4 regions of the Photobacterium gaetbulicola genome follow, and region 1 is predicted to be linked to each of the others. Evidence: riboswitches for the same ligand, from Rfam matches in the RefSeq annotation. Region 1 holds a riboswitch; each other region holds the start of a gene.
The links. Region 1 has a riboswitch for lysine ahead of C9J03_RS14510 (Na+/H+ antiporter NhaC family protein). Riboswitches for the same ligand answer to the same signal wherever they lie in the genome.

Region 1 (3,121 bases):
CAGTTAGGTGTTCGGCGTCTCAACGGCAAGGCGCTTCCTAGTGTTGAAATAGATGCCTGGCTTATTCAACCTGATGATAAACAAGGTCGTGCCTATTTGATTTACGGTAATTATCAGTCGTTGCTCAAGTGGAACCGTTCGCATTATTTCGCCTTGGCCGTAAGCCATTTGGCTGATCAAATACGCTGATCCCCAAACATGAAAAAAACCAGACTAATAAGTCTGGTTTTTTGTGCTCTGGAGAAAGTCATGTGCTGGCTTATTGGTTTGGCGTGAAATTAAATTAACCGTTAGCTATGGGGGGTAAGTAAGGCACTCGGAGGTGCTGATTGTTACTTGTTGTTTAAAATCAACTACTTGTCCGCTTGATTGCTGTGCTGGCTGTTTATATAAAAAAACCCGGCTAGGCCGGGTTTTTTCGATAATTAGCAAAGAATATTCGAAATATTAAATTTCAAAATCTTCTAGAGACTTGCCTTCGTCCAGAGCTTTTTTTAGTGCGCTTGGAGTACGGCCTTGGCCAGTCCAAGTTTTCTCTTCACCATTTTCATCGATGAAACGGTATTTCGCTGGACGCTGTGCACGCTTTGCTTTTGGTGCTTTATTTAGCGTGGCTAGAAGTTCTTCAGGGTCAATACCATCAGCAAGAAGCATTTCACGGTATTGGGCTAGTTTCTCTGTACGTTCTTTTTCTTTAGCTAGCTCTTCAGCTTCTGCTTCCTCACGCTCAGAAACAACAGTTTGAAGTTTTTCTAGCGCTTCCTGTAGTTGTTCAAGAGAATATTCGCGAGAAAGTGCGCGAAGGCTGCGAAGGTTAAGTAGCGCTTTCATTGCATCAGACATTTTTTATTTCCTGTAGGCCTAAAACTATAAATTAATAATAGCAGTGACGATTCAATAATTGCAATAATAATACTTTTAATACAGTGATGCCAAATAAAAAATGAAGGGTTCATTTAATTTTTTGTCATTTATCAGGTTCATTTCTCATTTGTAATAAATTGTAATGGTCAAGATAAGTAAATATTCTTATCCAAAATCTACGGGGGCTGTTAAATATTTGCCATCAATTTCATATGTGGAAGGTATAATAATTTGCTATTAAGTGGATGATTTTTGTACTTCCAGGCAAGACTATTCACTATTTTTGTGATTTTTTTCATCCTAACTTATTGCATTTGGATATCTATTCCGTAGAATTGACCATACCTAGACTAAGGGTAGAGGCGCATCGTCTATTAGTAGTAAATCTTAGGGTGATTCCGATGAGGGTTTGCGAAAGGAGCCGATGCCGAAGTAAGTATGGACTATCAAGCCTGCTTGCTGGGGTTGTCACCGAACAGGGGCAACACTGCCATAGTATATAATTACATTAACTATGGAGCGCTACTGTGGAGTCGGAAAAGGGTAACTTCTCTTCCTAATGCTCTTCTACACACGACAAGATGTCGTGTTAAGCAGTAGATCTCCAACCAGGATCGGTTGTAGTCGAGATCATGAATATTGTAGATTTTTCACATTCTGCCATGTCGTTGTTGCCTCCTTTGGTTGCGCTGGGCTTGGCTATCCTAACTCGTCGTGTTTTAGTTTCTTTGGGTGTCGGTGTCCTGTTGGGCGCATTCCTGCTGACAGATTTCTCTGTCGGTGGTACGGCCAGCTATATCGGTACCACGGTTGAAGGGCTGTTTATTGAAGACGGTGCCATCAACAGCTGGAACATGAGTATTGTTGCTTTCCTTATTTTGCTGGGTATGACCACGGCCTTGCTGACACTTTCTGGCGGTACTCGTGCGTTTGCTGAATGGGCCCAGACGAAAATCAAGAGCAAGCGCGGTGCTAAACTGCTGGCTGCCTTCTTAGGCGTATTTATCTTTGTTGATGACTATTTCAATAGTTTGGCGGTTGGCTCGATTTCTCGCCCGGTGACTGATCGTTTCTATGTCTCCCGTGCCAAGTTGGCTTATATTCTAGATTCAACTGCCGCACCAATGTGTGTGTTGATGCCGGCTTCTAGCTGGGGTGCATATATCATTACCTTGATCGGCGGTATCTTGGTGTCGCACGGGGTGACGGAATACTCGCCGCTAGGCGCATTTATGCAGCTGGCACCGATGAACTTTTATGCGGTATTCGCTCTGTTGATGGTGTTTGTCGTGGCTTGGTTCCAAATTGATGTGGGCCCGATGAAAAAGCATGAACTGGAAGCGAGTCACTGCCGTGGTTTCGACGAGGGTGATGTAGACAGCCGTGCCAAGGATCTCAACGACGAACTGGAAATTGAAGAAAGCAAGAATGGTCGTGTTGCCGATCTGGTAATGCCAATCGTAACCCTGATTGTGGCAACGTTCTTCTTTATGCTGTTTACCGGCTATCAGGCGCTGGCAGCGGATGGTCTCGCGTTTAGCGTTCTGGGTGCGTTCGAGAATACCGATGTCGGTATGTCTCTGGTATACGGTGGCCTGGTTGGTTTGGCTGCTGCACTTATCCCTGTTTTCCGCCAGCGCATTCCAATGGCAGATGTGGCCTCTACGCTGTGGATTGGGGCCAAGTCGATGTTTGGCGCGATCTTGATCCTGTTGTTTGCTTGGAGCATCGGCTCGGTGATCAGTGACATGGCGACGGGTAAATACCTATCGACCTTGGTTGAGGGTAGCATTAATCCAATGATGCTGCCGGCGATTCTTTTCTTGCTAGCAGGCCTGATGGCATTCTCGACCGGTACGTCGTGGGGGACGTTCGGTATTATGTTGCCGATTGCCGGTGATCTGGCTGCTGCCACCGACATTATGCTGATGTTGCCGATGCTTGGCGCGGTATTGGCCGGTTCGGTATTTGGTGATCACTGCTCGCCAATTTCCGATACGACTATCCTGTCGTCAACCGGTGCTCGCTGCCACCACATTGATCACGTATCAACGCAGCTGCCTTATGCACTGTCTGTGGCTGTGGTATCGACCGTTGGTTTCCTGGTACTGGGCTTTACTGGCTCTCTCGCGGTTTCGTTCATGACGGCAACTTTCGCCTTTGCCCTGGCTTGTATCGCCCTGTACTGGCTTGCACGCCGTCCTCAGGAAGCGGCTGCGAACGCTTAATGCTGATAGCATGCTGATGAAAAAGCCTG
Region 2 (3,121 bases), on a different contig from region 1:
GAGACTTCGCGTTCGCTAGACTCACCCCCATATAATATTCCGATTCTCATGGTGTTGTTCCGATTAAGCTTTACTGTGGAAAGTCGTCAAAGAAAGATCGAGCAATTGCATGCTCGTAAGTGATTGTATAAAAATAAATTTTTAAGTCGCAGATTGCTTGATATTAAATCATGCGTATAGTGCGCGGTGGCTTATTGTAATGATTTGTTATAGAGGGGGAAATTGTATGCCCAATAAATTTGACATTGTGCATAACTTTTCCTTCATGGCAGAGCGTGATGGCTCTTTTTTGACCTGTGGATCGGGCACCGATGTGGCAGGGGGGATGTTGTTACGACTCTCTTTTGGCGAACAAGCTTAGTCATTCAGCAATATCATATAAAAAAAGAGCAAGGCCATGGCCTTGCTCTGAGGTGGGACTGTCGGTGTGCTTTAGCTCGTTATAGGTTCGGCAGCCATAATAGGTTTGCTCTTGCGTACGGCAAAGGCGCAGAATGCCAAGAACCACAGGCCGCTCACTGCCACACCCGCCCATGCCGAGTGGGTGTAGCCAATGGCGAGGTAACCCAGTAGGGCACCGAAAGCAACCGAACAGGCGTATGGTAGCTGGGTCATAACATGGTCCATATGGTGGCAGCCGGCACCGGTTGCCGACAGAATACTGGTGCTGGAAATTGGTGAGCTGTGATCGCCAAATACCGCACCGGCCAGTACCGCCGATAGCATTGGAAGCAGTAGTGCGATGTCGCTGGCAGCCGCAATGTCACCGGCTAGCGGTAGCATGATGCCGAACGTGCCCCAACTGGTGCCGGTCGCAAAGGCCATGGCACAAGATAGCAGGAAGACAACGGCAGGCAGTAGCTCAACCGGCAGGTTGCCGTTAGACATTGAAGCTAGGTAGATGCCGGTTTGCATATCGCGTACAACCGCACCAATCGTCCAAGCAAAGAACAGGATGATAATCGCAGGCATCATGGCTGAAATGCCTTGCGGGGCTGCTTTCATCCAGCTGCCTGCATCTAGCTTCAGACGCAGGGCAAGAGCGATAGACACCACCAAGCTGCAGATCGCACCGTATACTAGCGATGAGCCGACATCGGTGTTCTCAAACGAGCCAATCACGCTGAAGGCTTCGCCATTGGCAGCCAGTACATCGGCACCTGACTGTACCATGAAAAAGACGGTAGCCATCGTCAGGGTCAGGATAGGCAATACCATATCGATCATACCGCCCTTGGCCGACTCCGGCGCTTCAACGTCCAGACCCGCTGGTTTGCCTTTCGATTCATCCCATAGCTTGCCTTCAAGCGCCCACTTCTCATGCTTGCGCATTGGGCCGATATCGAGCTGGAATGCGATCACACACAGCACCATCACCAGCGTGAACACGGCGTAGAGATTCATCGGCATCATCTCAACAAATGCCGATATTGGGCTCTGATCGGTCACGCCATGCGCCACCATGATGCCGCCAACGAGGGCGATGATGTAGGCGCCCCATGATGAGATAGGCATCAGTACACAAACCGGAGCTGCAGTGGAGTCCAGCAGGTAGGCCAATTTCGCGCGTGAGATATTGAAGCGGTCGGTAACCGGACGGCAGATAGCACCTACTGACAGGCTGTGGAAGAAGTCGTCGATAAAGAAGATGAAGACCATCAGGCCGGTGAGAGATTTGGCACTGCGGCGATCCTTACAACGCACCGCTGCCCAGTCGGCAAAGGCCTGCGTTGCACCGGAAACACTCATCAGACTGATCAGTGCGCCAAGCAGCAGCATGAAGATGATCATATTGACGTTATCGCTGTTCATCGCGCCGTCGACCCACACAATGGCCAGCACTTTTCCAACCAGGTACTGCATTGACTCCAGCGGAGAATATTGATTTAGCATCATTGCACCGGCAAAGATACCCGCTCCGAGGGAGAGCAAAACCCGCCTGGTGGTGACCGCAAGGATAACAGCCAGCATGGCAGGGACAACGGACATTAGCGAGTCCGAGAAATCGACAAGGTTCATGATCTCATCACACCTATAAGTTTCAGGTGGAGATCTACCAAAAGGAAGTGTAACTAAGACGCAGAAAAAGAAGACTCGTTACCCCTTCAGGTAGCGCTCCATAGGTAAATACTATGGCAGTTCTGTGCCTATTCGACACAGACCCAGCGACTGAGTTGATAGCTGCAGTCACTTCGGCGCTGACTCCTTTCTCCGGCTTCACAGGTATCACCCTCTGCTCGGTTACTCTTAGGCAGCGCGCCTCTACTGATTTAGGGTTTATCACCGTTAATCCTACTGGATTTGGGCAATAAGTCTAACATTATATACGGCTGAATAATTATGTCAGCTAATAATCAGCTTTTTTCATCTCTACCATTAGAATCTTGGTTTGAAGCGTTGGCCCTTTCCTCGGATTATCCAATTTACCCATTGCTGGGTTTTAACTTTAAGGAGCTAACGTGTTTTCTCGCAAACACTTTGAGTTGATTGATAAACCAACGTTCTTCGGGGCGTTGGGGATGTTGATCTCGGTTGTGGTACCTTTGCTGCTGTTTCCGGCGCAAGGGGCGGAATGGATTGCAATTGCCAAAACTTTTATGACCGATAAGCTCGGTTTTCTGTATCTGGCACTTGGTGTCGGTGCATTTTTCTTTATGATCTATATCGTTTTTTCCGATATCGGACAAATCAAGCTCGGGGACCCCGATGAGCAGCCGGAGTTCACGACGGCATCGTGGGCGGCCATGCTGTTCTGTGGCGGGATCGGCGCCAGTATTCTTTACTGGGGGACGATAGAGTGGGCGTATTACTATCAGGCCCCCCCGTTCCAGTTAGAACCTGGCAGTGAAGAGGCGGTTCGCTGGGCGGCAACCTATGGCTTGTTCCACTGGGGGCCGATTGCATGGTCTATCTATTTGGTGCCAGCGCTGCCGATTGCCTATTTCTTCTATGTCCGCAAGCAGCCTGTGCTGAAGGTATCGGCAGCCTTGATGCCGGTGATCGGCGAAGCCCGCAGCTATGGCTGGCTGGGTAAAGTTATCGATGTGCTGTTTATCTTTGGCTTGCTCGGTGGCGGCGCCACGACACTGGGCCTAGCTGCCCCGTTGATCACCGAAGGGGC
Region 3 (3,121 bases), on a different contig from region 1:
CAAAGGCTGGGAGCAGGCCGAGGCCGAGAAATGGTTGGGCCCGAACCTGCATGGCTAAATGGGGTCACCCTGAACAAAAAAGGCGCTCACTGAGCGCCTTTTTTATTTGCTATCTGCGGGCTCTATCCGCATTGCTGTTACTCGAACAGCCCTTGGTGCAAGACCTTGACCACGTCACGCGACTCTTTGGTTTTGACCAGGAAGCACAAGTTGTGGGTACTGGCACCGAAGCAGATCATGCGCGGGCTGTATTGCTCCAGACGGCTGAATACTTGGGTTGCGGCACCCGGGGCATCGCCGAGCTGGTTGCCAATGAGGGCAACTAAACACAGATCTTGCTCGACTTCCACGCGGCAAAGCTGGCTCAGTTGCTCCATCGCTGCGGCTGGCAGGCTAGGGGCACCACCACCGGTATCGGTTTGGTCGAGGGTCAGTGAAACACTGACTTCCGAAGTGGTGATCAAATCAACCGAGATTTTGTGTTCGGCCAGAATACGGAACACTTCGGACAGGAAGCCGTAGGCATGGAACATATTCAGGCTGGTCAGGGTGACCAGGGTCTGGTTGCAGCGCAGTGCCAGCGCCCGGAATTTCGGCGGCTCGCTGACCTGCTGGCGGATCCAGGTACCACCTTGCTCAGGGGCTTTCGATGAACCGATAAAGACCGGGATCTGTTGGCGGACAGCCGGCAGCAGAGTCGACGGGTGGAGGATCTTGGCTCCGAAGTTTGCCATCTCTGATGCTTCGCTAAAGCTGATTTCGCTGATTGGCTTGGCATTAGCGGTGATGCGCGGGTCTGTTGTATACATGCCCGGTACATCCGTCCAGATCTCCAGAGTTTCTGCGCTGATGGCTTCTGCAACTAGGGCGGCACTGTAATCGCTGCCACCGCGGCCAAGGGTGGTCGTTTCCCCGTCGCTGTTTGAGCCAATGAAGCCTTGAGAAACTATAATGGTATCGCCTTCCAGCAGAGGCTGGAGCTGTGAGTCGGCCAGTTGGCGGATGGTATCAATGTCCGGGATGGCTTTGCCGTACTGGCTGTCGGTACGCATGACAGAGCGAATATCGAAACGCTGGGCTGTCGCCCCCATTTCGTTGAGAATTTGGGTAAATAAGTGCGTCGACAATAGTTCACCATGGGCAACCAACTGATCGGTCAGCTTGGTCGATGGTGACTCCGCGGCTTGCTCGGCGAGGCCTGCCACGTTATTGATGAGTTGTTCTATGTGGCCAGTGACAGTGTCTGGCTGGGCCAGCTTGTCGATAATGTTCTGGTGGATAGAGGTCAGTTTTTGTAGCCGTAGGGAGCGCTGCTCGTTATCGGCAATTCCGTTTGCAAGTTCAACTAGCAGGTTGGTGACGCCGGAACAGGCACTGATCAAAACTACTTTGGCAGCAGCATTTTCCTTGATGATCGTGGCACTTCGGCTCATGGCGGCATGATCGGCTACGCTGGTACCGCCAAATTTCGCTACAGTAATCGGAGGAGGAACAGTAAAGTTATTTTCGACAAAGCTCACGGCGAGTCTCCCAGTAATAAAGAGTATATACGTATTTATCAGGGGGCTCGGGATGGTAGTCCCGACAAAAAAGTCAGGAGAGCAAAAAGGTAAGATGTAAACCGGTACAACAACCAGAAGCTCCCCATCTATCCATTACCATAGTGAATAGATGACAGCCAGAAGGATTCAACCTTCGTAGCCGATACGCCATGCCCCCTGTCATGCCGTATCTCGGCGTTACTCCCCCTCTCCAGACTGCTTCGGGGTGGGGCCCCGCAACCTAGATACCTGGGTAACGCTCCTCTTCTGTCTGCCCCTGAGAAAGCTATTTCTCAGGATGAACAAAAAACGTTCTATATTGAACCGGATTTCCTGGTCTTTTGTCAATTAGATAGAGGTAAATTATGCATAAAATTTGCAAAAAGTTGTCACGAACAGGAGTGGGCGCTATCTGCCCGAGGTCATGGTGATTTGGTATAAGCATAATTAGCATATAGCTGATATAGTCAATCAGTACCTTACAATAACTGATCTACAGTCACGCTTACCGCCAGGGAGGAAAACAACAATGACGATTGGCAGCTTCTATCCACCACAGCGCACTCTGATGGGGCCGGGTCCATCGGATATCTACCCTCAGGTGCTGCAGGCTCTGAGCCGTCCGACCATTGGTCACCTAGACCCATTGTTTATCGGCATGATGGATGAGCTCAAGCAATTGCTGCAATATGCTTTCCAGACGCAAAATACCTTCACCATTGCCGTATCGGCGCCGGGCAGTGCCGGTATGGAGGCCTGTTTTGTCAACTTGGTTGAGCCGGGTGACAAGGTGATAGTCTGCCGCAACGGTGTATTTGGCGATCGGATGCGCGAGAATGTCGAGCGCTGCGGTGGCGTGGCGGTCATGGTCGATAACAACTGGGGTGAACCTGTTGATCCTGCCTTGGTAGCCCAAGCACTCGAGAGCCACCCCGATGCGAAGATCGTGGCCTTTGTCCATGCCGAGACCTCGACCGGGGCATTGAGTGATGCTGAGGCAATTGCCAAGCTGGCCAGAGCCCATGACTGCCTGACCATTGTCGATGCCGTCACATCACTGGGGGGCGTGCCCCTGCTGGTGGACGAATGGCAGCTGGATGCGGTGTACTCCGGTAGCCAGAAATGTTTGTCCTGTGTCCCGGGGCTGTCGCCGTTAACCTTTTCTGAGAAGGCCGTGGCTAAGATCCAGAGCCGCCAGGCACCGGTTCAAAGCTGGTTCCTCGACCAGAGCTTGGTGCTGGGGTACTGGAGCGGTGAAGGCAAGCGAAGCTATCACCATACCGCACCGGTAAACAGCCTGTATGCGTTGCATGAAGCCTTGGTGCTGTTGCAAAACGAGGGCTTGGAGAATGCCTGGCAGCGCCATAAGGATATCCACCTGGAGCTGCGTGAAGGGCTGGAGCAGTTGGGCATTGAATTCGTGGTTGATGAGGCGCATCGACTGCCACAGCTTAATGCGGTCTATATTCCTGACGGTATTGATGATGCCGAGGTGAGGAAAACCCTGTTGGAGCGCTACAACCTGGAAATTGGTGCCGGACTTGGTGCGCTGGCTGGCAAGGCGTGGCGTATTGGTTTGA
Region 4 (3,121 bases), on a different contig from region 1:
GAGTGATTTCGGCAACCATGAAGCCGATGCTGGCGGTCACGCCAGTCAAAATAGCGTACGGGAACTGAGTACGGACATGGGAAACATGATCACATCCGGTCGACATCGAGCTGAGGATCGTGGTGTCGGAAATCGGTGATGAGTGATCCCCCAGCATGCCGCCACTTAGCGCGGCACCAATACAAATCAGCGGGTCGGCGCCCAGTGCACTGGCAACCGGTACCGCAATCGGGATCAGGATGGCGAAGGTACCCCACGACGAACCTGTTGCCACCGAGATAAAACTGCCGATAATGAAAATCAATGCAGGCAGCATGAACACCGGCAAGCGGTCATTCATCACCTGGCTAATATAGTCCCCAGTCCCCAGTGATTTACAGATATCACCCAAGGTCCATGCCAATAGCAAGATAACCAAAATTAGCATGATCCGCTGCATTCCCGACACAAAAGTGTTGAAGGCTGTCGAGGCGGTCATAGTTTTGGTGTAGGCGTAATAGGCAATCGCCGTTACCGAGGCAATCAGATAGCTGGTACCCAGCGATGCACGGATCACAGGGCCATTGATGGCGCCATGCAAGTGGTAATTATAGGTGAACAGCGCGATTAGCGAGCCAAACAGTACCGCCAGTGGCAATACAATCAGTGAGATACGGCCTGATTTCACCTGCTGGTCATCCGCAGATTGCACGCTCACCTCAGCCTGCTGGCGGGCTTGCTGCTCGGCTTCGGCCATTGGCCCCCAGTCTTTTTTTAGCACCGCATAGACAGGCACACTGAACAGTGCCAGCAAGGCATAGAGCTGGTAAGGGATCACCTGAAGGAAAGTCGCAAAACCATCGACCGGCTGGCCCATGTTATCGAACGCGTTCTCAATCAGACCCTGCGAGTAAACACCCCAGCTAATAATCGGGATCAGCACACAAATCGGTGACGAGGTCGAGTCGATGATGAAGGCCAGTTTCTCCTTGCTCAGCTTGAGCTTGTTGTAGATTGGCGAGAACATCGGGCCGAGGATCAGCGAGTTGCCCGAGTCGGTAAAAAACACCCCGATCCCGGTTGCCCAGGTCGCAAGCTGGGCTTTCAATGGTGATGACACATAACGGGTCGCCATGGTCGAAAATGCAGCCATGCCACCGCTTTGCTCGACCAGGTAGATAAAGCCAGAAATGATAGTAATAACAATAATGATCTGTGCGTTGCTGCCCGATGCGAGCTGAGTGAACGGCCCATCAGACAAGAACATCAACGCAGTATCGACAGGGTGGCCCTTGGTTAAGATCAGCATGCCGCTGATCACTGCAACGCCCAGAGCCAAAACAACATGCCGAGTGGTAAAGGCGAGTATCAGCGCCAGCACCGCGGGTACGATGGACAATAATCCGTAATCAGCCATTCGTAGACTTCTCCTAATAAACAACATCAATAAAGTGTGAGTATGTAGAGGAGGGGCGTAAGGAGTACGCGAGCGACAAAGGCTGTACGAAATCGGTAGGTGAACTTACCTGTTCGAAAACAAATATTGCTGTAGCTCTCCATCCGGGCAGGGCCCGAGATGACAGTGCTGCTCCTATTAAGAACAACCCCAGCAGCTTGGCTGACGACCAAAACCACTTCGGCATTGACTCCTTTCGCTTAGCTTCACCGGCTGTCGACCTTCACTAAACTACTGTTAGGCAATGCGCCTCTACGTTGCAGGCAGTGAATAACCACCCGCTCTATATTGAATAAAACACAAAAACAGATAATCCAAATCAACTTGACGTCATAGCGTGACGAAGATCACATAATATATTTCATTAAACACTTATTTAACAAAACTTTGCACTGCCGACTACCAATCTTGCAGCAACAATAACCACATGGGCTGTTTTTTGCTTTCAAGTCGCAAATATCATGTCAGTATTTATCTGAAGTCGTCTTAGCGTTGCCGGATTTGAGCTAAAGGAGCCTGCGTGGAAATCAAAGTAAAGGTGAAACAGCGGAGGAAAAGGTTGCATATTTACCCATCTCCATCCTACCTTCCTCAAATAAAAAAGAGGTATAAGAGATGTTCAGGGATCAGAGATACCCAAGTTACCTCAAGGTGCAGGAAGTACCTTGGGTATATAGCAGATACAAAAAATGCTGGCCTAGGCCAGCATTTTCTTAAAATAAGTTCAATGACTTATAGAGTAACTACGTTTGCAGCTTGAGGACCTTTCTGGCCTTGCTCTACGTCAAAAGAAACTTTCTGACCTTCAGAAAGAGTCTTGAAACCTTCAGAAGCGATTGCGCGGAAGTGTACGAATACGTCTGCACCGCCGTTCTCTTGAGTGATGAAACCGAAACCTTTTTCTTCGTTAAACCACTTAACGATACCAGTAGACTTAGACATGTGTTGTCCCTTATGTAAATTCATTTAAATCGCTATCAACAGCGATCAGTAACAATTGAATTATTAATGTGACGATAAATATAAGGGAAACAGTTAGATACAGCACGAAAACGTAGAAGTATCAGATGGTTTAACTTGTACTTGATGTTGCATTAAATAACTCTTCTCTATTTGAGCCCGCACATCATAACAGCTGGGCAAAAATTATGCAGTGAAATTTTGACAAATCTTAAAAAAAATTTTGGGGACACTAACAATCCGTTCAGCAACTCAAGCACACCACCATAGTATCTCCCCCCTCATCAATGGCTAAAACGAGAAAAAAAACCGGCTATCGTCGCGCTCATGAGGTTGGACAGGGTGACGGCAAAAATACCTCGGGCGCAGCATACCCGAGGTGGTTGCAAAGTTAGTGGTTAATCCAGTGTTTCACAGCAAGTTCAGCAACTTGCATTTCGATATCGAAAGGGACCGGTTGAGGAATATTCTGCAGCGAGTCCCGGTTAAGGGCGATACGCTCTAAACTGAGCGACTGCAATGCCAGGCCGAGATCCATAATTTCTATCGGGTTTCCGTCACCCGCCGATAGGTTAACAAGGTTGGCATCCGACAGGACGAACAGCTGCTTTTCTTCAAGTTGGTAAGCCGTTACATGAGGACGGATCTTATCCTGGCTTTGGCTCACCGCAGCCAAATCCGCAAGGTTGATTTCACGCTGGAAATGCCCCGCATTGGCGATAATCG

Region 2: linked by a shared signal. The riboswitch ahead of C9J03_RS03030 (Na+/H+ antiporter NhaC family protein) and the one ahead of C9J03_RS14510 (Na+/H+ antiporter NhaC family protein) in region 1 are both predicted to bind lysine.
Region 3: linked by a shared signal. The riboswitch ahead of lysC (lysine-sensitive aspartokinase 3) and the one ahead of C9J03_RS14510 (Na+/H+ antiporter NhaC family protein) in region 1 are both predicted to bind lysine.
Region 4: linked by a shared signal. The riboswitch ahead of C9J03_RS04045 (Na+/H+ antiporter NhaC family protein) and the one ahead of C9J03_RS14510 (Na+/H+ antiporter NhaC family protein) in region 1 are both predicted to bind lysine.

Annotation. Positions count from the first base shown of each region.
Region 1 is NZ_PYME01000015.1:105,522-108,642, reverse strand. It holds gene C9J03_RS14520 (lytic murein transglycosylase) at 1-189, shown strand, start outside; gene C9J03_RS14515 (H-NS family histone-like protein) at 448-843, opposite strand; lysine riboswitch at 1,214-1,397, shown strand; gene C9J03_RS14510 (Na+/H+ antiporter NhaC family protein) at 1,497-3,092, shown strand.
Region 2 is NZ_PYME01000003.1:5,512-8,632, reverse strand. It holds gene C9J03_RS03035 (D-alanine--D-alanine ligase) at 1-50, opposite strand, end outside; gene C9J03_RS27080 (hypothetical protein) at 227-361, shown strand; gene C9J03_RS03030 (Na+/H+ antiporter NhaC family protein) at 433-2,019, opposite strand; lysine riboswitch at 2,103-2,273, opposite strand; gene C9J03_RS03025 (BCCT family transporter) at 2,460-3,121, shown strand, end outside.
Region 3 is NZ_PYME01000032.1:54,691-57,811, reverse strand. It holds gene metH (methionine synthase) at 1-58, shown strand, start outside; gene lysC (lysine-sensitive aspartokinase 3) at 138-1,520, opposite strand; lysine riboswitch at 1,630-1,816, opposite strand; gene C9J03_RS22170 (pyridoxal-phosphate-dependent aminotransferase family protein) at 2,071-3,121, shown strand, end outside.
Region 4 is NZ_PYME01000003.1:274,808-277,928, reverse strand. It holds gene C9J03_RS04045 (Na+/H+ antiporter NhaC family protein) at 1-1,396, opposite strand, end outside; lysine riboswitch at 1,521-1,698, opposite strand; gene cspE (transcription antiterminator/RNA stability regulator CspE) at 2,168-2,377, opposite strand; gene C9J03_RS04035 (adenosylhomocysteinase) at 2,787-3,121, opposite strand, start outside.